Regions from separate parts of the Streptomyces sp. NPDC018029 genome, predicted to be linked through region 3. Evidence: riboswitches for the same ligand, from Rfam matches in the RefSeq annotation. Region 3 holds a riboswitch; each other region holds the start of a gene.
The links. Region 3 has a riboswitch for cobalamin ahead of metE (5-methyltetrahydropteroyltriglutamate--homocysteine S-methyltransferase). Riboswitches for the same ligand answer to the same signal wherever they lie in the genome.
Positions count from the first base shown of each region.

Region 1: another riboswitch for cobalamin. It lies ahead of ACH4D5_RS25045 (energy-coupling factor ABC transporter permease); the one in region 3 lies ahead of metE (5-methyltetrahydropteroyltriglutamate--homocysteine S-methyltransferase).
Region 2: another riboswitch for cobalamin. It lies ahead of ACH4D5_RS04000 (ABC transporter substrate-binding protein); the one in region 3 lies ahead of metE (5-methyltetrahydropteroyltriglutamate--homocysteine S-methyltransferase).

Region 1 covers NZ_JBIRFV010000008.1:242,896-250,018, reverse strand. Annotated here, with positions in the region: gene ACH4D5_RS25070 (MMPL family transporter) at 1-199, shown strand, start outside; gene ACH4D5_RS25065 (peptidoglycan recognition protein) at 404-1,249, shown strand; gene ACH4D5_RS25060 (APH(3') family aminoglycoside O-phosphotransferase) at 1,373-2,188, shown strand; gene ACH4D5_RS25055 (ArsR/SmtB family transcription factor) at 2,217-3,230, opposite strand; gene ACH4D5_RS25050 (hypothetical protein) at 3,438-3,746, shown strand; cobalamin riboswitch at 3,973-4,157, shown strand; gene ACH4D5_RS25045 (energy-coupling factor ABC transporter permease) at 4,187-4,915, shown strand; gene ACH4D5_RS25040 (energy-coupling factor ABC transporter substrate-binding protein) at 4,915-5,337, shown strand; gene cbiQ (cobalt ECF transporter T component CbiQ) at 5,344-6,093, shown strand; gene ACH4D5_RS25030 (energy-coupling factor ABC transporter ATP-binding protein) at 6,135-7,004, shown strand; gene ACH4D5_RS25025 (endo alpha-1,4 polygalactosaminidase) at 6,983-7,123, opposite strand, start outside.
Region 2 covers NZ_JBIRFV010000001.1:904,128-911,250, reverse strand. Annotated here, with positions in the region: gene ACH4D5_RS04025 (nicotinate phosphoribosyltransferase) at 1-865, opposite strand, end outside; gene clpS (ATP-dependent Clp protease adapter ClpS) at 957-1,271, shown strand; gene ACH4D5_RS04015 (DUF2017 domain-containing protein) at 1,297-1,899, shown strand; gene ACH4D5_RS04010 (amino acid permease) at 2,272-3,780, shown strand; gene ACH4D5_RS04005 (Mov34/MPN/PAD-1 family protein) at 3,867-4,289, shown strand; cobalamin riboswitch at 4,262-4,425, shown strand; gene ACH4D5_RS04000 (ABC transporter substrate-binding protein) at 4,469-5,431, shown strand; gene ACH4D5_RS03995 (FecCD family ABC transporter permease) at 5,428-6,456, shown strand; gene ACH4D5_RS03990 (ABC transporter ATP-binding protein) at 6,453-7,123, shown strand, end outside.
Region 3 covers NZ_JBIRFV010000006.1:203,616-210,738, reverse strand. Annotated here, with positions in the region: gene ACH4D5_RS19990 (hypothetical protein) at 1-835, shown strand, start outside; gene ACH4D5_RS19985 (hypothetical protein) at 1,000-1,797, shown strand; cobalamin riboswitch at 1,889-2,110, shown strand; gene metE (5-methyltetrahydropteroyltriglutamate--homocysteine S-methyltransferase) at 2,276-4,594, shown strand; gene ACH4D5_RS19975 (hypothetical protein) at 4,757-5,170, shown strand; gene ACH4D5_RS19970 (alpha/beta hydrolase) at 5,219-6,115, shown strand; gene ACH4D5_RS19965 (glycosyl hydrolase family 65 protein) at 6,138-7,123, opposite strand, start outside.

The DNA.
Region 1 (7,123 bases), on a different contig from region 3:
CGACGCCTTCGTCGTCCGCATGGCGATCGTGCCCGCCGTCCTCGCCCTGCTCGGCAAGTCCGCCTGGTGGCTGCCGCGCTGGCTGGACAAGGCGCTGCCGAACGTGGACGTGGAGGGCGAGAAGCTCCACAAGAACCTCGGTGACACGGGTTCGCCGGACGCCGAGACGGACCGGGAGCTCGCACGCGTGGGCCGCTGACACACCGCAGCAGCCCCGCCGCACGGGCGGGCCGGCCGGGACACCCCCACTGACCAGTGGGGGAGCGTCCCGGCCGGCCCGCCCGGTTCTTTTTTCCCTCTTGCCCCCGGGGCCGCCGACGAGGTCCGCCGACGGGGTGCGCCGGTTGCGCCGACTGCCGCAGCCGGCAGGGCGCGCCCGGGCGGTCGGCCGGAAGCTGACCCCATGCGTGTCTTCCCCACGCGGTCCGGGTCGCGCCTGCCGAGCGCCCTGCGTGGCGCGCTGGGGGTGCTGCCCGGCGCGACGGCCGTCGGACTGCTGCTGGTGTGCGCGGCCGGCATCGATCCCGCGGTGCCCGCCGGCGACGGAACCTCCCTCCGGGCGACCGCCCCCGGACGCCGCTCCGTCATGCCCGCCGCCGCTCGGCCCGCGCGCCCGGTGCCCTCGTCGTACGCGGCGTTCCGCGCGGCACCCCCACGCATCCTGCCCCGCACGGCCTGGCTGGCGCCGGGGACGGCCACCCCGCCGCCCGCCCGCTACGCGGACCGCGTCGAGGCCGTCTTCGTCCACCACACCGACTCCCCGAACGGTTACGACTGCGACGACGCCCCGCGCATCATCCGCTCGCTGTACACCGGACAGGAGGCGGACAGGGACTGGGACGACATCGGCTACAACTTCCTCGTGGACCGCTGCGGCACGCTCTACGAGGGGCGTGCGGGCGGCACCGACAAGCCCGTCGTCGGGGCGCACGCGCAGGGCTTCAACCGGGGTTCGACGGGCGTGGCCGCGATCGGCACGTTCACGGCGGGAACCCCGGTGCCCGAGGCCATGAGCGACGCCATCGCGGCGCTCGCCGCCTGGAAGCTCGGCCTCTCGGGCGTCGACCCGCGCGGTTCGGCGCTGCTGGTCTCCACCAACAGCCGCAGCCGGTTCGCGGCCGGAACCGGCGCGGTCTTCCACACGGTCGCGGCCCACAAGGACGGTTACGCCACGTCCTGCCCCGGAGCGTCCCTGACCGCCGAGATGCCGGCGATCAGAGAAGCCGCCGCCCGGCTCCAGGGCAGATGACACGCCCATCAGGCGGCTCGATCGTCGAACTTGCCGCAAACCGCTGAAGTTCGCACCGGCAATGGATCAACACCCTCCGAAATATCGGGTGGGAGCCGCAGGCAGCCGCCTGCCATCATGCCGATCATGAGCAGCGATCTGCGGCGGAGGTACGCCGCGTACCGATGGACCCCCGCGACGGACGGCGCATCGGGCGCCGAGGTGCACCACCTCACCGGAGCGGGCACGGGCGAACCCGAGTTGTACATGAAGACCGCCCCCGTCACGTACGACGGCTCACCCTCCGACCTGTCGGGCGAGGCCGACCGCCTCGCCTGGCTCGCCGGCCGGGGCATCCCGGTGCCGCGCATCGTCGAGCGGGGCGCCGACGACCGCGTGGCGTGGCTGGTGACCGAGGCGGTGCCCGGCAGGCCGGCCGCCGACGAGTGGCCCCCGGAGCAGCGGTTCGCGGTGGCCGAGTCGCTCGCCGACCTCGCTGTGGCCCTGCACCGACTGCCCCCGGAGGACTGCCCGTTCGACCGCGCTCTGCCGGTCACCATGGAACAGGCCGCACGCCACGTGACCGAGGGCCTGCTGGACCTGGACGACCTCGACGAGGAGCGTGCCGGATGGACCGCGCAGCGCCTCCTCGACGAGTTGCACCGCACCCGCCCAGCGGCGGAGGACCTGGTCGTCACCCACGGCGACCTCACCCCGGAGAACGTCCTGCTCGACCCCGACACCTGCCGCGTCACCGGGGTCATCGACGTCGTCCGCCTCGGCAGGGCGGACCGGCACACCGATCTCGCCGTCCTGCTGCGGGAGTTGGCGTACGAGGAGGACCCCTGGTTCGGTCCTGCGTACGCCGAACGGTTCCTGCGGCGGTACGAGGAGCGGACGGCGGTCACGGTCGACAAGGAGAAGCTGGACTTCTACCGGCTGCTCGACGAATTCTTCTGACTCCGCCCGGGAGCGGGCGGTCCGGCGGTCAGCCCCTGCCCGCGTCGAGGAGCACGTGTCCGGCCGGTGTGAGCGTGTGCAGGACCCTCTTGCCGTCGCGGGTCTGTGCGGTGAGTCCGGCGCGGCGCAGGACGGTGGCGTGTTCGCTGGCGCTCGCGGGGGCGATACGGGCGTGCGAGGCGAGCTGGCCCGTGGTGCAGGCGGGGTGGTCGCCGATGGCACGCAGCACGGTCGCACGGGTCCGGCCCAGGAGCGCGGTCAGGGCGGGCGGAGCGTCGGAGCCGGTCAGCGCTTCGGCGGTGAACACGGCGGGCACGGCGCCCGGCCGGTCGTCGTGCAGGGGATAGGTGATCCAGGGCTGGGGTTCGGCGGTGTCGTCCAGAGCGGGGTAGTGCGACCCGAACAGGGTGGGGATCAGGAGGAGCCCGCGCCCGCCGAGGCGGACGTCGGCGTCCCGTCCGGAAGCCATGGTCAGGTGCAGGACGGGCGGATCCCAGGTGATGTAGCGGGGGTTGAGCCCGCTCAGGAGACGCTCGACGCCGTGCCCGGCCAGTTGCTGGAGCCTGCGGGTGCGGTCGACCTGGGCGAGCCTGTCGATGCGCGACCAGTACGGCGCGATGAAGTGCTGGTGGGCATGGGCGACCGTGTCCGCCAACTCTCCCACCAGGGAAGGGTCCCGGCCGAGTGAGCGGACGGCCGGCGAGAGGCCCCGGGGGCGGCCGGGCGCCCACTGCCGCAGATCCTTCCGGACGCGGTCGGCAGGTGTGCCGCGCAGCCGGTCGACCAGGTCGTCCGGGTGGCCCTCGCCGCTCAGGTCCAGGAAGTCCACCGCCGCGCCGGTGGCGGGGATCAGCTCGCACAACGTCCCTATCCGGGGCGGCAGATGCCGGGCCGCCCGGCTGCGCCAGGCGTCGAACCGGACGGGGTGGGAGCGCTCCTGGAGCAATCGGACGGCGATCTCCAGTTCGAGCAAGGGCCGTGGCGCCGCGGCCAGTCGGGTGCGGGCCAGGTCTTCGGCGGTGAGGTGGATACGCAACGTCACCCGGGCGATCCTCCTCGCGGCCTTCGATTCGGGCCAGCCCGAAACGAGTCGATCAGTGGCGGCCAGCGGCCAACACTGGCGGGGCCGGGAGAACGCAGCACCGTCCCGGCCAGGGGGGGAGGACGGCGCCGCGCGGCACCTCGCTGCCCGCGGCGCCGGTGCCCGCCCCCGTGCTCCCAACGCTCCACTCCGACGGAAGGAAAATCTGTGCGTCACATGAAGAAGGCCGCCCTGCTCGTGTCCGCGACGGCTCTGACCACCGCGCTCGCTGCCACGCCCGCGGTGGCCGACACGCACGGGAGCAGCGCTCCGAAGGCCACCGCGTCCTCCGCCGCGAGCGAGGCGGCCGACAGGTCCGCGGACGAGTTCGGCGCGATGTCGTGGATCTATGTGGGCACCTACCGCACCCTGTCCGCGTGCGAGGCCGACGGCCGGAACTCCATCTACTCCGAGTGGGACTGCAAGAAGAACCCCAGCAGCGGCAAGTGGCAGCTGTGGGTGAACGACGAGTCCTGATCGAACGTCGAAGGCGCTGCGGCGCTGAGGCGTTGAGGCGCTGAGGAGTTGAGAACGACCGGCCATTGAGCGTCCAGGGCCCCCACCCCGAGGGTGGGGGCCCTGGACGTTCGGGGCCGCCAGACCTACGCATGGCCTCTGAGCAGGGGCGTATGCGGTGGTGGTGTGCGCTCGGGTGTGACACCGGCGCGACCGCCGTGCAAGTTGTCAGGGCGATTTTTGCGCACTAGTGTCACCACGCCTTGGTGCTCGGGAAATCCGGTGTGATGCCGGTGCGGCCCTCGCCACTGTGATCGGGAAGTCCGGCTCCAGCCCTCGCGGCAGCCACTGGGTACACACGTACCCGGGAAGGCGGAGTCCGGTCGGTACGACCCGTCAGCCAGGAGACCGGCCAAGGCACGTTGTCCATCCACGAGGTGCTGGAGAGGGTCTGCTGAGCCATGCACATAGCCGAGGGTTTCCTCCCGCCGGCGCACGCGATCGCCTGGGGCGTAGCGTCCGCGCCGTTCGTCGTCCACGGAGTCCGCTCCCTGACCCGTGAAGTCAAGGAACATCCGGAGAGCACGCTGCTCCTCGGTGCCTCCGGGGCCTTCACGTTTGTCCTTTCCGCGTTGAAAATCCCCTCGGTGACGGGCAGTTGCTCGCACCCGACGGGGACCGGGCTCGGGGCGATCCTGTTCCGGCCGCCGATCATGACGGTGCTCGGCACCATCACCCTGCTCTTCCAGGCCCTGCTGCTCGCCCACGGCGGACTCACCACCCTGGGCGCCAACGTGTTCTCCATGGCGATCATCGGCCCCTGGGCGGGTTACGCGGTCTACCGGCTCCTGAGGCGGTACGACGTGCCGCTCATGGTCACCGTGTTCTTCGGGGCGTTCGTCGCCGACCTGACCACGTACTGCGTCACCAGCGTCCAGCTGGCCCTGGCGTTCCCCGACCCCGGCAGCGGATTCCTGGGCGCCCTGGGCAAGTTCGGCGGCATCTTCGCCGTCACCCAGATCCCCCTGGCGGTCAGTGAAGGACTGCTCACCGTCCTGGTGATGCGCCTGCTCGTGCAGTCCAGCAAGGGCGAACTCACCCGCCTCGGCGTACTGCTGCAGCGCAAGCAGGCGGACACCACGAAGAAGGCGGACACGACGAAGAAGACCGAGACGGGGGCCAGTGCCTGATGAGCCGGAACGCGAAGATCAACACACTGCTGCTCCTCATCGTCGCCGCGCTCGCGGTCCTTCCCCTGGCGCTCGGTCTCGGCGACGACGAGGAAGAGCCGTTCGCCGGCGCCGACGCCCAGGCCGAGACGGCGATCACCGAGATCGACCCGGACTATGATCCATGGTTCTCGCCGCTGTACGAACCCCCGTCCGGGGAAGTCGAGTCGGCGCTGTTCGCCCTGCAGGCGGCCATCGGCGCGGGCGTCCTCGCCTACTACTTCGGGCTGCGCAAGGGCCGCCGCCAGGGCGCGGAACAGGCCCGGGCGGAAGCGGCACGGCCTGAAGCGGCGCGGCCTGAAGCGGCGCGGCCGGAGGCGTCGGACGGCTCCGACGAGCCGGTCGACGCGGGCGGCCCCCGGTCCGGGACCGAGCGGGTCTGACCCGGCGTGCTGCCCATCGACGCGGCGGCGCACAGCAGTCACTGGCGCCGCCGGCATCCCGTGGACAAGGCCGTGCTCGGTCTCGGCCTCACCGTCTTGGCCATCTCGCTGCCGCCCTGGCCGGGCGCCGTCCTGGTGCTGGTCGCCGCACTCGCCCTGCTGCTGGGCCCGGCGGGCGTGCCGCCCGGCAAACTGTGGCGCGCCTACCGCGTGCCGCTCGGCTTCTGCGTGACCGGCGCCCTGACTCTGCTCATCCAGGTCGGCGGTCCCGGCGGGTTCGTGGCGTTCGCGGACGGCGGCCCGGCGCGCGCGGGCGGTCTGCTCCTGCGGACCTCCGCGGCCTCGCTCGGCGTGCTCCTGTTCGCCTTCACCACGCCCATGTCGGACCTGCTGCCCCGCCTGGTGAAGGCGGGGGTGCCCGCGCCGGTCGTGGACGTGGCGCTGGTCACGTACCGGATGAGCTTCCTGCTCCTGGACTCTATGAGCCGGATCCGGCAGGCGCAGGCCGCCCGGCTCGGCCACACCACCCGCGCCGCCACCTGGCGCTCCCTGGCCGGCCTTGGCGCCACCGCGTTCGTGCGCGCCTTCGACCGGGCGAGCCGGCTGCAGGCCGGGCTCGCCGGGCGCGGCTACGACGGCACCCTGCGCGTCCTCGTGCCCGAGGCCCGGATCTCACGGCCCTTCCTCGCCGCCGGCGCGGTGCTTCTCGTGGGCCTGGTGGCCCTGACCCTCGTACTGGAAAGGTTCCTTCCATGAGCGCCACGAGTGCGACGAGCGCCGGGGGCGGCGCGAGCGCCATGAGTCAGCCCGTGGTCGCTCTCCGCGCGGTGTCCTACGCGTACGAGGACGGGCCCACCGTGCTCAGCGGCCTCGACTTCGACGTCGTCGAGGGCCGTGCCCTCGCGCTGCTCGGACGCAACGGCAGCGGCAAGACCACCCTCATGCGGCTGCTCAGCGGCGGACTGCGGCCCGCCTCCGGCGAGTTGACGGTCGAGGGTGTCCCCGTGACGTACCACCGCAAGGGCCTGACCCGGCTGCGCACGACCGTGCAGCTGGTGGTGCAGGACCCGGACGACCAGCTGTTCGCCGCGTCGGTCGAACAGGACGTCTCCTTCGGCCCCTTGAACCTCGGCCTGCCCGACGCCGAGGTCCGGGCCCGAGTCGCCGAGGCGCTCGCCGCCCTCGACATCACAGCGCTCGCCGACCGGCCCACCCACCTGCTCTCCTACGGCCAGCGGAAGCGGACCGCCATCGCCGGAGCCGTGGCGATGCGCCCCCGCGTACTCATCCTCGACGAGCCGACCGCGGGACTCGACCCCGACGGCCAGGAACGCCTCCTCGCCACCCTGCAACGGCTGCGGGACGCCGGGACGACCGTGGTCATGGCGACCCACGACGTCGACCTGGCCCTGCGCTGGGCCGACGACGCGGCGCTGCTCACCCCCTCCGGAGTGCGGACGGGGCCGGTGGCCGAGACGCTGGCCCGGCGGGACCTCCTGGCCGAGGCCGGGCTGCACCTGCCGTGGGGCATCGCCGTCGGCGAGCTGCTGCGCACGTGCGGGCTGGCGGCGGATACGGAGAAGGAGCCGCGTACGGCGGAGGAGTTGGCGGCCCTGGCCGCCGGGGCCCGTGACCGAGGCTCTTCTCAGCAGTGCCGGTACACGTAGCCGTCCTCGCCTGCGGCGCGTACGTCGCGGTCGCGCAGCGTCACGGAGAGCTTCTTGCCCCAGGTGCGGCAGGCGGTGTCGAAGTCCTTCGTCACGTACTCGATGTCGAAGACCTTCCC
Region 2 (7,123 bases), on a different contig from region 3:
CGATCTTCGTGTCCGTCGCGCCGAGCTCGTCCAGCTGCTGGCGCACCCGGTGCGCGACGAGCAGCAGGTCGCCGGAGTCGATGCGGACGGCGCCGAGCTCGGGCCCGGCGACCTCGACGGCCATCCGGACGGCCTCGGTCACGTCGTAGGTGTCCACGAGCAGGGTGGTGCCGCGGCCGAGCGAGTCGACCTGGGCGCGGAACGCGTCGCGTTCGTTGTCGTGCAGCAGGGTGAAGGCGTGGGCGCTGGTGCCGACGGTCGGGATGCCGTAGCGGAATCCGGCGGCCAGGTCCGACGTGGTCGCGAAGCCGCCGACGTACGCGGCGCGGGCGGCGGCCACGGCGGCCAGTTCGTGGGTGCGGCGGGCGCCCATCTCGATCAGCGGGCGCTCACCCGCGGCCGAGGACATGCGGGAGGCGGCGGCCGCGATGGCCGAGTCGTGGTTGAGGATGGAGAGGATCACGGTCTCCAGGAGCACGCACTCCGCGAAGGAGCCCTCGACCCGCAGGATCGGCGAGCCCGGGAAGTAGACCTCGCCCTCGGGATAGCCCCAGATGTCGCCCTGGAAGCGGTAGCCGGAGAGCCACTCGAGGGTCGCCTCGTCGACGATGTTCCGCTCGCGCAGGAAGCCGAGGACATCGGCGTCGAAGCGGAAGTTCTCCACGGCGTCCAGGACGCGGCCGGTGCCGGCCACCACGCCGTAACGCCGTCCCTCGGGCAGTCTGCGGGTGAAGACCTCGAAGACCGAACGCCGGTCGCCGGTACCGGCCCGCAGCGCGGCCTGCAGCATCGTCAGCTCGTACTGGTCCGTGAAGAGCGCCGTCGACGGAACATCCACCGGCAGCCCAAGGTCCGCTGTGTTCATACGATGGATGCTACCCCCAATCTCGTCACTCTGACGATTTCGAGGGCCGGGCAAGAGGCCATTTGTGCGAGGGGCCTCTCGTGGTGGCAGCATGGGGCGTGTGAGTACGGCTCCCGCAGAGATCACGCGCCCGGAATCGGACGAAGAGGCGCTCGTCGTCCCCGAACCGGACGTTCCCTGGATCACGCTCGTGCACAACGACCCGGTCAACTTGATGAGCTACGTGACGTACGTGTTCCAGACGTACTTCGGGTACTCGAAGGAGAAGGCCACGAAGCTGATGATGGACGTGCACCAGAAGGGCCGAGCGGTCGTCTCCAGCGGCACCCGCGAGGAGATGGAGCGCGACGTCCAGGCCATGCACGGGTACGGGCTGTGGGCCACCCTTCAGCAGGACCGGAAGTAGCGGACCGGAAGTAGCGACGCATCTGATGCCAGGACAATTCGAAGCGATTCCAGGGGGCGGCGCGGCCGTCGCGCTCGACGAGGTCGAGATCTCGATCATCCGCTCCCTCGCCGTGCAGCTCCTGGAGCTGATCGGTCCGGGGCCGGGCGGTGAGGTCTCCGACGACCCGCTCGCGGAGCTCTTCGCCGAGGGGCCGAGCGAGCCGCCGTCCGACCCGGTGATGAAGCGCCTGCTGCCCGACGCGTACGGCGGCCCGGGGAGCGAGGACGCGGCGGGCGACGCGGACGAACTCCGGGCGTACTCGTCGGAATTCCGCCGTTTCACGGAGAACGACCTGCGGGCCAAGAAGCGCGACGACGCCCTGGCCGTGATCCGCTCGCTCGACTCGATGACGGCCTCGGGCGAGGGCGGAGCTGTCCTGAAACTGTCGGTCGAGGAGTCCCGGCACTGGCTCGGAGCCCTCAACGACCTCCGGCTCGCGATCGGCACGCGCCTGGAAGTCAGCGACGAGGAGGACGCGGATCTGCTCTACCGGCTGCCGGACTCCGACCCCCGCAAGCCGATGGTGATGGCCTACCTCTGGCTCGGCGGACTGCAGGAGACGCTGGTCGGGACGTTGCTGGACTGAATCCGGGCAGAAATCCGTGCAGACGGCAGCGAAATTTGTTGTAGTGGACAGGTTCTGTTCACCCGGCGGGCCGTTCGCTCAGCGGAGCCTCAAATCCGGATAACGATCCCGTCACTTCATTGTCCGCCTTTGTCGCGTCAAGTGAAGTTTGTCCGCTTCTTCTTGTGGGGTGCGCCACAGGTGGCTCATTCCCTCACTGTTGCCACCGTGATAAATCTTCACGACCACTCGGCTACGCCACCCATGTCGCCGAGGGCGCTCGAGTCGGCAGACCGCCGGTAGCACTCCATTCGTATCCGGGGGGATCAGGACCTGATCCGCAGCCACAACGCAGATGTGCGGGCGCGGATCAGCATGGAGAAAGGCGTCACCATGACCTCAGTGCAGGTCGAAGAGCAGCACGACGAGCACGGCGGCAACGGTGTCGCGCAGGACGGCTCGTCCGGCGAGGGTTACCAGCGCGGGCTCGGAGCCCGGCAGATCCAGATGATCGCGATCGGCGGTGCCATCGGCACCGGCCTGTTCCTCGGCGCGGGCAAGGCCATTCACAAGGCCGGCCCCAGCCTCATCCTGGCGTACGCCATCGCGGGCCTCGTCATCTTCTTCATCATGCGGGCGCTCGGCGAGCTCCTCATGTACCGGCCCGTGTCCGGCTCCTTCTCGGAGTACGCCCGTGAGTTCATGGGCCCGTTCTTCGGATTCGTGACCGGCTGGACGTACTGGCTCTTCTGGGTCGTCACCGGCATCACGGAAGTGACAGCGGCCGCCCAGTACATGCAGTACTGGACACACGGCTCCGTCCCGCAATGGGCGTACGCGCTGATCTTCACGGTCATCCTGTACGGCGCGAACCTCATCTCCGTGAAGCTCTTCGGCGAGCTGGAGTTCTGGTTCTCGATGGTCAAGGTCACCGCCATCATCGGCATGATCCTGATCTGCATCGGCATCCTCACCATCGGCTTCTCCGACGCCGGTGACACCGCGACCGTGGCCCACCTGTGGAACCAGGGCGGCTTCTTCCCGAACGGCATCGGCTCCACGCTGATGACGCTGCAGATCGTGATGTTCGCCTTCCTCGCCGTCGAGCTCGTCGGCGTCACCGCGGGCGAGTCCAAGGACCCGAAGACCGTCCTGCCCAAGGCCATCAACACCGTGCCGTGGCGCATCGCCGTCTTCTACGTCGGCGCGCTCATCATGATCCTGTCGGTCGTGCCGTGGACGCACTTCCAGCCGGGCGTCTCGCCGTTCGTCGCGGCCTTCGAGAAGATGGGCCTCGGCGTCGGCGCCGCGATCGTGAACTTCGTGGTCCTCACCGCCGCGCTCTCCTCCTGCAACTCCGGCATGTACTCCACCGGCCGCATGCTGCGCGACCTGGCGATGAACGGCCAGGGCCCGAAGTTCTTCACCAAGCTCACGAAGAACGGCCTGCCGCTCATCGGCACCACGGCCTCCGCCGCGTTCATGCTGGTCGGCGTCTGGATCAACTACCAGTGGCCGGGCGAGGCGTTCAACTACGTCGTCTCCTTCGCGACCATCTCCGGCATGTGGGCTTGGATCATGATCCTGGCCTGCCAGATCCGCTACCGCCGCAAGGCCGACCGCGGCGAGCTGCCGCAGTCCACCTTCCGGGCCCCGGGCGCCCCGTACACCAGCTGGTTCGCGCTGCTCTTCATCGGCATGGTCATCGTGATGATGGGCGTCGACAAGGACGCGCGGATCTCGCTGTACGCCGCTCCGGTCTGGGCCGCGATTCTCGGCGTCTCCTACCTGGTCCTCAAGAGCCGCAACCCGCAGGCCGCGGCGTTCAACAAGCGGAAGATCGGCCTCCCCGAGGACGCCTCCGCGGATGCCTCCACCGGCGACCGCCTCTCCAAGGACTGACCGGCTCCCCAAGGCCGCTGTCCAGCATTCGGGCCCGCGCGTACCACACTCCGGTACGCACGGGCCCCTCTGCTTATCCTGGCGCCATGCTGACCATCACCCAGGCCCTCCACGACCAGATCGTCGCGCACGCGCGCCAGGACCACCCCGACGAGGCGTGCGGCGTGGTCGCGGGCCCGGCGGGCACCGGCCGCCCCGAGCGGTTCATCCCGATGCTCAACGCCGCGCGCTCGCCCACGTTCTACGAGTTCGACTCGGGCGACCTGCTCAAGCTCTACCGCGAGCTCGACGACCGCGACGAGGAGCCGGTGATCATCTACCACTCGCACACGGCGACCGAGGCCTACCCCTCGCGCACCGACATCACGTACGCCAACGAACCCGGCGCCCACTACGTCCTGGTCTCCACGGCGGACACCGACGACGCGGGCCCCTTCCAGTTCCGCTCGTACCGGATCGTCGACGGCGAGGTCACCGAGGAAGACGTAAAGGTCGTACAGGCATACTGAGCTTTACTCACGAGGGCGGCAGGACCCAGGAAGCCGGTGCGAACCCGGCACGGTCCCGCCACTGTGACCCCGCCCCACCGGCACGCGCCGGCCGGGGCGGGGGAGTCAGGAACTGACCTGCCGCCTTCCTCCACACGACGCAGGGGACGCGGAAATCCCCTGGAGGAGGCAGTTCAGCCATGTCCCGACCGATACGTGCCCTGGCCGCCGCGGCCCTGCTCGTCCCGCTCGCCGCGTGCTCCTCGTCCGGCTCCGGCGGTGACAGCAAGCCCGCCGCCAAGACCGCAGGATTCCCGTACACCGTCACCAACTGCGGCGTGAAGACCACCTACGACGCACCTCCGAAGCGCGCCGTCACCATGAACCAGCACACCACCGAAGTGATGCTGGAACTCGGTCTGAAGGACCACATCGCCGGCACCGCCTACCTCGACGACAAGGTCCTCCCGAAGTATGAGAAGGCCTACAAGTCGCTCCCGGTGCTCGCCAAGGAGTACCCCTCCTACGAGAAGCTGCTCTCCGCCAATCCCGACTTCGTCTACGGCGGTTACGCCAGCGCCTTCCTCGCCGGCGACGGCCGCAGCCGCTCGGCACTCGCCAAGTCCGGCATCGAGAGCCGCCTCAACGTAGAGGGCTGCGCCAAGAAGCCCGTCTCCATGGACGACGTCTACCGCGAGGTCCGCGAGGTCGGCTCCACCTTCGGGGTGCGGGCCCGCGCCGACCGCTGGGTGAAGGGCGCCCAGCGCGAACTGGCCGCCACCGCCAAGAAGTCCAAGGACAAGAAGCCGCTCTCCGTCTTCGTCTACGACAGCGGCGACAAGACGGCGTTCACCGCGGGCGGCCGCGGCATCGGCAACGACATCATCGAGCGGGCGGGCGGCCGCAACATCTTCGCCCACGTCGACAAGTCCTTCAGCGACGCGTCCTGGGAATCGGTCGTCGAGCGCAGGCCCGAGACGATCCTGATCCTCGACTACGGCGCCACCACGGTCGCCCAGAAGAAGAAGCGCCTCCTGGAGGACCCCGTCCTCAAGGACGTCCCCGCCGTCAAGAACAAGCGCTTCGCGGTCCTGCGGCTCTCCGACATGGTCACGGGAGTACGAGCACCCGAGGCGGTGAGGAAGCTGGCGGCACAGCTGTGAAGCACCTGCGCTACGCCACCGTCGTGACGACGCTCTGCGCGGCCCTCGCGGTGGCGCTCGTGGCCGGTCTCGCCCTCGGCTCCGTCCGCATCCCTGCCGCCGACGTCCTGGACATCCTCACGGGCCGCGCCGAACCCTCCCCGTTCCGCACGATCGTTTTGGACGTCCGCCTGCCCAGAGTCCTGCTCGGGGCGACGGTGGGCGCCGGGCTCGCGGTCATCGGCACCGTCCTGCAAGCCCTCGTCCGCAACCCCCTCGCCGACCCGTTCCTGCTCGGCGTCTCCTCGGGCGCCTCCGTCGGCGCGGTCTGCGCGATCGTGCTCGGCAGCGTCTTCGGCCTCGGCGCGGCCCTGTCCACCACCGTCACGATCCCGGCCGCCTCCTTCGCGGGCGCGCTGCTCTCCCTCGTCCTCATCTACGCCCTGGCCCGCGGCGGCGGCAGCTTCGCCACCGGCCGCCTGATTCTCGCGGGCGTCGCCGTCTCGTACATCCTGACCGCGCTGACCAGCCTCATCCTCGTCACCGCCGACAGCGCGGACCACCTCAAGGAAGTCCTGTACTGGACGCTGGGCGGCCTCGGCAGCGCCCGCTGGGACATGCTCGCCCTGCCCTGCGCCACCCTCGCCGTCGGCACGGCCCTCCTGGTGTCCATGGCCCGGCCCCTCGACCTGCTCCTCGCCGGGGAGGAGGGCGCCACCGTCCTCGGCCTGCACGCCGCCCGCTTCCGCGCCGGCGTCTTCGTCCTCGCCTCGCTCCTGACCGGCGTCCTCGTCGCGTACAGCGGAGCCATCGGCTTCGTCGGCCTCATGGTGCCGCACGCCGCCCGCATGCTGGTCGGCGCCGCGCACCGCGCGCTGCTCCCCGTGGTGGCGCTGATGGGCGCGGTCTTCCTGGTCGTCGCCGACCTCGCCGCACGCACCGTCGCCGCGCCGCAGGACATCCCCGTCGGCGTGCTCACCGCGCTGACCGGCGGCCCGTTCTTCCTGTGGCTGCTGCGGCGGCGTACCGAAGGAGTCCCGGCATGACCGGCGAGCTGCGCACCCAGGCCCTCTCGTACGAGATCGACGGCAGGCGGCTCGTCGACGCCGTGGACCTCACCGCCGCCCCCGGCGAGACCGTCGGCGTCGTCGGCCCCAACGGCAGCGGCAAGACGACGCTGCTCCGCTGCGTCTACGGCACGCTGCGCCCCACCGCGGGCCACGCACTCCTCGACGGCGACGACCTGCACACGATGACCCCGAAGGCCCGCGCCCGGCGCCTGGCCACCGTGCCGCAGGACGGGCAGGCGGCGTTCGAGCTGACCGTCCGGCAGGTGGTCGCGATGGGCCGCTCCCCGCACAAGCGGTTCTGGGAGGCGGACACGGCGGCCGACGAGGAACTCGTCACGGCGGCCCTCGCCCGCGTCGGCGTCGAGGAGCTGGCCGACCGCGCCTTCCCCTCCCTGTCCGGCGGCGAGCGCCAGCGGGCCCTGGTGGCCCGCGCCCTGGTGCAGCAGCCCACCCTCGTCGTCCTCGACGAGCCCACCAACCACCTCGACATCCGCTACCAGCTCGAAATCCTCTCCTTCGTACGGAACTTGGGCACGACGAACCTCCTGGCCCTGCACGACCTGAACCTCGCGGCGTACTACTGCGACCGCCTCTACGTCCTCGACGGCGGCCGCCTCGTCGCCTCCGGGGCGCCCAAGGAGGT
Region 3 (7,123 bases):
CGGCGACGGTGACCGGGACGGCGGCGGAAACCGCGGGAACGGGAAGCCGCCCGGCTGGCTCCCGTGGGGGCCCAAGTCGCCGAACACCGACGAGGTACTCGAGCCGGACAGCGCGTACGACCTGCTCCAGCGCGGCGAGTGCCGTCAGGCGTACGAGGCCGCGACCGACCCCGGCAGGCAGCCCGACGGCTCGGCGACCCCGCAGTCCTGGAAGGTCATCGAGGGGCTTGCCGGGATCTGCAAGGCCGCCCAGGGCGAGAGGCAGGGGCTGGACATCGCGGCGAAGGCCGAAGCGGGGCTGCGCGCGGCCGGGTACCGGCCCGCGAACACCGACCAGTTGTGCAAGGACGGGGACGCCTTGGCGGTCCTGCAACGCTTCGTCGCCTACTACCAACGCCACCCCGCCGAACAAGTGGTGTTGCGCCCCGCCCCGGCGGGCGCCGCAGCGTGCGGCAACAAGATCTCCGCCACGGACGCGAGCGTCGCGCCGGGCTCGTCGATCGGCTTCTACGGCACGTGGCCCGACGCGCCGGCCACCGTGGAACTGCGCGCCGCGGAGCTGACGAACCCGATCTCCCTGGAGCCCTTCGGCGACGAGGACGACAAGGCGAGGTGCTGCAAGGACGGGACGGTATCGGTGGACCTTCCGGGAGCCGACCGTTTTGAGGGGCGGCGCCCGACGGCCATCGACGTGACGCTCGTGACGAAGAGCGGCGCCACGGTGACGAAGCGGGCGGCGTTCACCCTCGACTGGAGCGGCGTCCCGCAGCCTCCCTCGCCCTCCTCCGGATCACCCGCCTCCGCCTCGCCCACGTCCGACGCGCTGTCCCGATGAGTGAGCCTCCGGAGCCACGACCGGAACCCGAACCGGCACCGCCCGGCGACCCTGAGCCGACACCCCGGCCCGCCCCCGCACCGGAGCCCACCCCGGCTCCTGATCCGGTCCCGGATCCGGCCCCGTCCCCGTCCCCGGCCCCCTCCCCACCCCCCATCGGCTGGTTGGAGCTGGTCGGCGCCATCGGCTCCCTCGTCACCCTCCTGACCGCGGTCCTCTTCTACTTCGGCTGGGCGAGCACCGACGCCGAGACCAAGGCCCTCGGCCTGCGCGACACCGTCTTCCACTTCTCGACCAGCGACTACCTGTTGCGCAGCGTCGGAGCCCTCTACCTCCCCGCCTGGTTCGCGGCGGGCGTCGCGCTCGGCACGCTCGGACTGCTGCGCTGGGCGGCGGGCGCACCGGAGCGGCTCGCCCGCGCCGTGCGCGTGCTGCGGTTCGCGTGGGCGGTGCCCCTCGCCCTCGTACCGCTGTATCCGCTCAACCCCTGGCTGTTCGACCTGTTGCTGCCGCTCACCGCGATCGCCGGCTTCGCGCTCAACGCGTACGCCCGCACCCGTGACCGCCGGGACCTGCGGCTCTGGGGGCTCACCCTCTTCATCTGCGTCCTGTCGCTGTTCTGGGCCGTGTCGACGTACGCGGCGATCGCGGGCCGCGGCCGGGCGGAGCTGACCGAGCGGATCCTGCTCAGCGACTTCCCGGCTGTCGCCGTCTTCAGCGAGAAGGATCTGATGATCCGCGGCGGCGGCAGCTGCTTCCGTCGCGTCACCGACAAAGGCAGCCAGTACGCGTACGAGTACGGCGGGCTGCGGCTGTTCCACGTCTCCGGAGACCGCGTCTTCCTCGTCCCCCGCTACTGGACGCCCGAGGACGGCACCCTCTACGTCCTCAAGGAGGGCCCGGGACAACGCGTCGACCTGCTCAGCGGGACCGGCCGCCGGGCACAGGAGTGCCGGGGCTAGCCCATCCGGTGGGGCGACGCGTATGGCACCGCGTGTCGCACCTCACTTTTCGGATCCTGCCGTGACCCGGCCCACCGGTGGACGGCGTCGTAAAGTGATCAGCGCAGCTGGTTCGCCCCGTCCGCCAGGCGGGAGCGTCGCAAGAGGGAACCCGGTGGGAATCCGGGACTGCCCCGCAGCGGTGAGCGGGAACGACCGCCGTCACACGCACTGGGACCGGAGACCGGTCCTGGGAAGCGACGGCCAGTAGGCGTCCTCCCCCGTGAGGATGTGCCCGCGAGTCCGAAGACCTGCCCGCTGTCCGCGCGCGAACCGTTTCGGGCGCGGATATCCCGGTGACCTCGAGGGCGGGTCGGCGCACACATCGGACGGACGGCCGCGCCACCCGCGCGATCCCTCCCCCGTCCGGTCGGTCGCCCCTTCGCGCTCTCGTCCCGTCCCCGGGATCTCAGGGATTCATCTCGCGAAGGAGATCTCCGTGACCACCAAGCCCGCAGCCGCGGCAGCACGGGCCACCGTGTACGGCTACCCCCGCCAGGGCCGCAACCGCGAACTGAAGAAGGCGATCGAGGGCTACTGGAAGGGCCGCGTCACCGCCGACGCCCTCCGTACCGCCGCCGCCGACCTCCGCCGCGCGAACTGGCAGGAACTCGCCGACGCCGGCATCGGCGAAGTCCCGACCGGCGACTTCTCGTACTACGACCACGTCCTGGACACCACCGTCATGGTCGGCGCCGTCCCCGAACGGCACCGCGCCGCGGTCGAGACGAACACGCTCGACGGCTACTTCGCGATGGCGCGCGGCACGCAGGACGTGGCGCCGCTGGAGATGACGAAGTGGTTCGACACGAACTACCACTACCTGGTGCCCGAGTTGGGTCCTGGCACGGTGTTCAGCGCCGACTCCACCAAGCAGGTCACCGAGTTCAAGGAGGCCCGGGCGCTCGGCCTTGCGGCCCGGCCCGTCCTCGTCGGCCCTGTCACCTACCTGCTGCTCGCCAAGCCCGCGCCCGGGGTGGCCCCCGACTTCGACCCGCTCACCCTCCTCGACCGTCTCCTGCCGGTGTACGCCGAAGTCCTCGCGGACCTGCGCGCGGCGGGTGCCGAATGGGTCCAGCTCGACGAGCCCGCCCTCGTCCAGGACCGCACGCCGGCCGAACTGAACGCGGCCGAGCGCGCCTACCGCGACCTGGGAGCCCTCACCGACCGCCCCAAGCTCCTTGTCGCCTCGTACTTCGACCGGCTCGGCGACGCACTGCCGGTGCTCGCCAAGGCCCCGGTCGACGGCCTCGCCCTCGACTTCACCGGGGCGGCCGCCGCCAACCTCGACGCGCTCGCCGCCGTGGGCGGCCTGCCCGGCAAGCGGCTCGTCGCCGGTGTCGTCAACGGCCGCAACATCTGGGTCAACGACCTGGAGCAGTCCCTGGCCACGCTCGGCACCCTGCTCGGACTCGCCGACCGGGTCGACGTGGCCGCCTCCTGCTCGCTCCTCCACGTCCCCATCGACACGGCCCTCGAACGTGACATCGAGCCGCAGATCCTGCGCTGGCTGGCCTTCGCCCGCCAGAAGACCTCCGAGATCGTGACTCTCGCCAGGGGCCTGGCGCGGGGCACGCACACGATCTCCACCCAACTCGCCGCGAACCGCGCCGACCTGGCGTCGCGGGCGGGCTCCCCCATCACCCGCGACCCGGCCGTCCGCGCCCGTACCGAAGCCGTCACCGATGCCGACGCACGGCGCTCCCAGCCGTACGCGGAGCGGGCTGCGGCCCAGCGCGCCACCCTCCGCCTCCCCCTCCTGCCGACGACGACCATCGGCTCCTTCCCGCAGACCGGTGAACTGCGGGCCGCCCGCGCCGACCTGCGGGCCGGACGGCTCGACAGCGCGGGGTACGAAGAGCGCATCAGGGCCGAGATCCAGGAAGTCATCTCCTTCCAGGAGAAGGCGGGCATCGACGTCCTCGTGCACGGCGAGCCCGAGCGCAACGACATGGTGCAGTACTTCGCCGAACAGCTCACGGGCTACCTCGCCACGCAGCACGGCTGGGTCCAGTCGTACGGCACCCGCTATGTGCGGCCGCCGATCCTCGCCGGTGACATCTCGCGGCCCGAGCCGATGACGGTGCGCTGGACGACGTACGCCCAGTCCCTGACGGACCGTCCCGTCAAGGGCATGCTCACCGGGCCCGTCACCATGCTCGCCTGGTCCTTCGTCCGCGACGACCAGCCGCTCGGCGACACCGCCCGCCAGGTGGCGCTCGCCCTGCGCGACGAGGTCAACGACCTGGAGGCGGCCGGGACCTCGGTCATCCAGGTCGACGAGCCCGCGCTGCGCGAGACGCTGCCGCTGCGCGCCGCCGACCACCCCGCCTACCTCGCCTGGGCCACGGAGTCGTTCCGTCTCACCACCGGCGGGGTCCGTCCGGACACGCAGATCCACACACACATGTGCTACGCCGAGTTCGGGGACGTCGTCCAGGCGATCGACGACCTCGACGCCGACGTCATCAGTTTGGAGGCGGCCCGCTCCCACATGCAGGTCGCGCGCGAACTCGCCGCCCACGGATATCCGCGCGAGGCGGGCCCCGGCGTGTACGACATCCACTCCCCGCGCGTGCCGAGCGCCGAGGAGGCGGCGGCCCTGCTGCGCAAGGGACTCGACGCCATCCCGGCCGAACGGCTCTGGGTCAATCCCGACTGCGGCCTGAAGACGCGCGGCTGGCCCGAGACCCGGTCCTCCCTGGAGAACCTGGTCGCGGCGGCCAGGACGGTCCGTGCGGAGCTGACCGGCTCCTGACGGCCTGACGCGGTGTGACGGAACCGGGCGGGAGCGGCGTGCTCCCGCCCGGCAGGGCACGCCGGCACAGGGATGTTCCTTCGCGCTCGGCAGCGCGTTGCACTGTGGAAGGATGCGTTCAGCCGGACAGCACTCCCCGCCCCACTTCCAAGGCCGGACGCCATGAGACAAGTTCCCTCCCTCCTGTTCGTCCTGTACGTGGCCTGCGCCGTGTGCAAAGCGCGCGTCGCCCACCTGGAGTTCACGCCTCCCGGCATGGAGCCCGTGAGCATGCCGCGCTGGAGCGCGCTGAGCCGCGCCGCCTACGCCGCCTCGAGAAGTCCCTCGCTCTGGTGGTTCACCGTGGAGAGCGAGGCGTACACGAACGGCGCCGGTGAGAACATCACCGCCGAGGACGCGCGCCGCTACCGCGACGCCTTCCGCTACCCGCGCACCTTCGCCCGCGTCCACACGGCCGGCCTCAAAGGGGACGCGGGCTTCTGCGCGGAGTGCGACGTCCCTTACTGCACCCGGCACTGGCACCTGCGGGACGCGGACGGCGAGAGAGCTCTGTGCCCGCTGGGACACCGGCGCTGACGGGGTACTCGGACCGCCCTTGCGTGGTTCGAGGCACAGGAGGTGCACGTGTTCGAAGGTTTCGCGTTGACGCGCCGTGCGGGCGACGGGGTCGAGCTGCGGGTGCGCCACGGCGGCGACGGTCCCCCGGTCCTGCTCCTGCACGGCCATCCGCGCACGCACGCGACCTGGCATCGCGTGGCTCCCCTGCTCGTCGCGGCGGGGCACACGGTGGTCTGCCCCGATCTTCGGGGCTACGGCGCATCCGAGAAACCCCCGACCGACCCGCGGCACCGCCCGTACGCGAAGCGCGCCATGGCCGCGGACTGCGTGGAGGTCATGCGCGGCCTCGGGCACGAGCGGTTCGCCGTCGTCGGGCACGACCGGGGCGCGTACGTGGCGACGCGCCTCGCCCTCGACCATCCGGAGGCCGTGTCGGCCGTCAGCGTGCTGGACGCCGTCCCCATCGGGGAGGCCCTGCGGCGCTGTGACGCGACGTTCGCCGCGAGCTGGTGGCACTGGTTCTTCCTCGGCCAGACCGACAAGCCCGCCGAGCGCGTCATCAACGCCGATCCCGACGCCTGGTACAAGGCCACTCCGGAGGCGATGGGCGCCGAAGCCTACGAGGACTACAGGCGCGCGATCCACGACCCGGCCACCGTGCATGCCATGTGCGAGGACTACCGGGCGGGGCTCGGTGTCGACCGGGAGCACGACGACGCCGACCGGCAGGCGGGCCGGCGCATCAGCTGTCCGCTCCAGGTGCTGTGGGCCACCCGCGACGACATGACCGATCTCTACGGCGACGTGCTGAGCGTCTGGCGCGACTGGGCGGGCGACCGGCTGGCCGGAGGCCCGATCCTCTCCGGCCACCACATGGCCGAGGAGGCCCCCGCCGAACTCGCCGCCGCCCTCCGCGAGTTCTGGAGAGGTCTCGGCGTACGGCGGGGCCGCACCCACGGATGAGTACGGCCCTGCCGACGAGCCGCTAGTTCACCGTCAGCTCCGCGATCCCTGGGTGCTTCTTCGCCCCCGCGTCGCCGCGCACCGTCACCCGGACGTACCGCGCGAGTCGCGCGTCGTCCGCCTCCGCGCGGTGCCAGTGGCGGCCGTCGAGGGAGAGCTCGACAGTGTGGGCGGCCGGCTCGGTCCCGGTCCAGGTGGGGGTGACCTTGTCGACGCGGACGGGCTTGGTGAGGTCCGTCGTCAGATGGCCGCGCGCCCCGTCCGGGACCCAGGCCGTGGCGGAGCTCCCGTCGACGGCGGCCCCCGCGTACATGCCGGGCTGCTCGGACGAGGCCGTGGCGGTGGTGCAGCGCGCCGCGTTGGTGGTGGGTGTCAGGTCGGGGCGGCGGGTCTTGAGGACGGCCGGGGCACCCTTGCTGACGATCTGCTCGCCCTGCGGGGTGTCGAGCGTCATCGGCGCACCGCCGGTGAGGCGCACGGTGGTGCGGTGGGCGCCGAGCTCGATGTCGTACGTGCGTCCCTGCCAGGCCAGTCCGCGCAGGGTGACACCGCGGTCGAGCTGCGGAGGGAGCATCGGGTCGAGGTGGAGACGGTTCTCCCGCATCCGCATGCCGGTCAGGCCGTTGGTGAAGGTCTGCAGGAAACCGCCCTTGCCGGTGAGGAAGTCGTGCGCGGGCGAGCCCGACAGCGGGTCCTCGGCGCCGGCCTTGTCGCCGCGGGCCTCCGAGAACTGGGCGAACGGGCCGCGCACGAACGGCTTGATGGAACGCTCCAGATAGGTGTAAGTGGAACAGCCGGGCTCACCGATCCCTGCGGCGTCGATGGCGTGCACCGAGTCCGTCATGGCGGGGCCGTCCGGGTCCGTGCGCTGCGCGTAGTAGTCGAGGGTGGCGGCCGCCGCCCCCTCGGGCATCCGCCACTCCAGCGGATACATCAGGAGGACCGTGTCGGCCTGCTTGATGGTGCTGCCGTCATAGCCGTCGTACTGCTGGAAGACCTTGCGGCGCT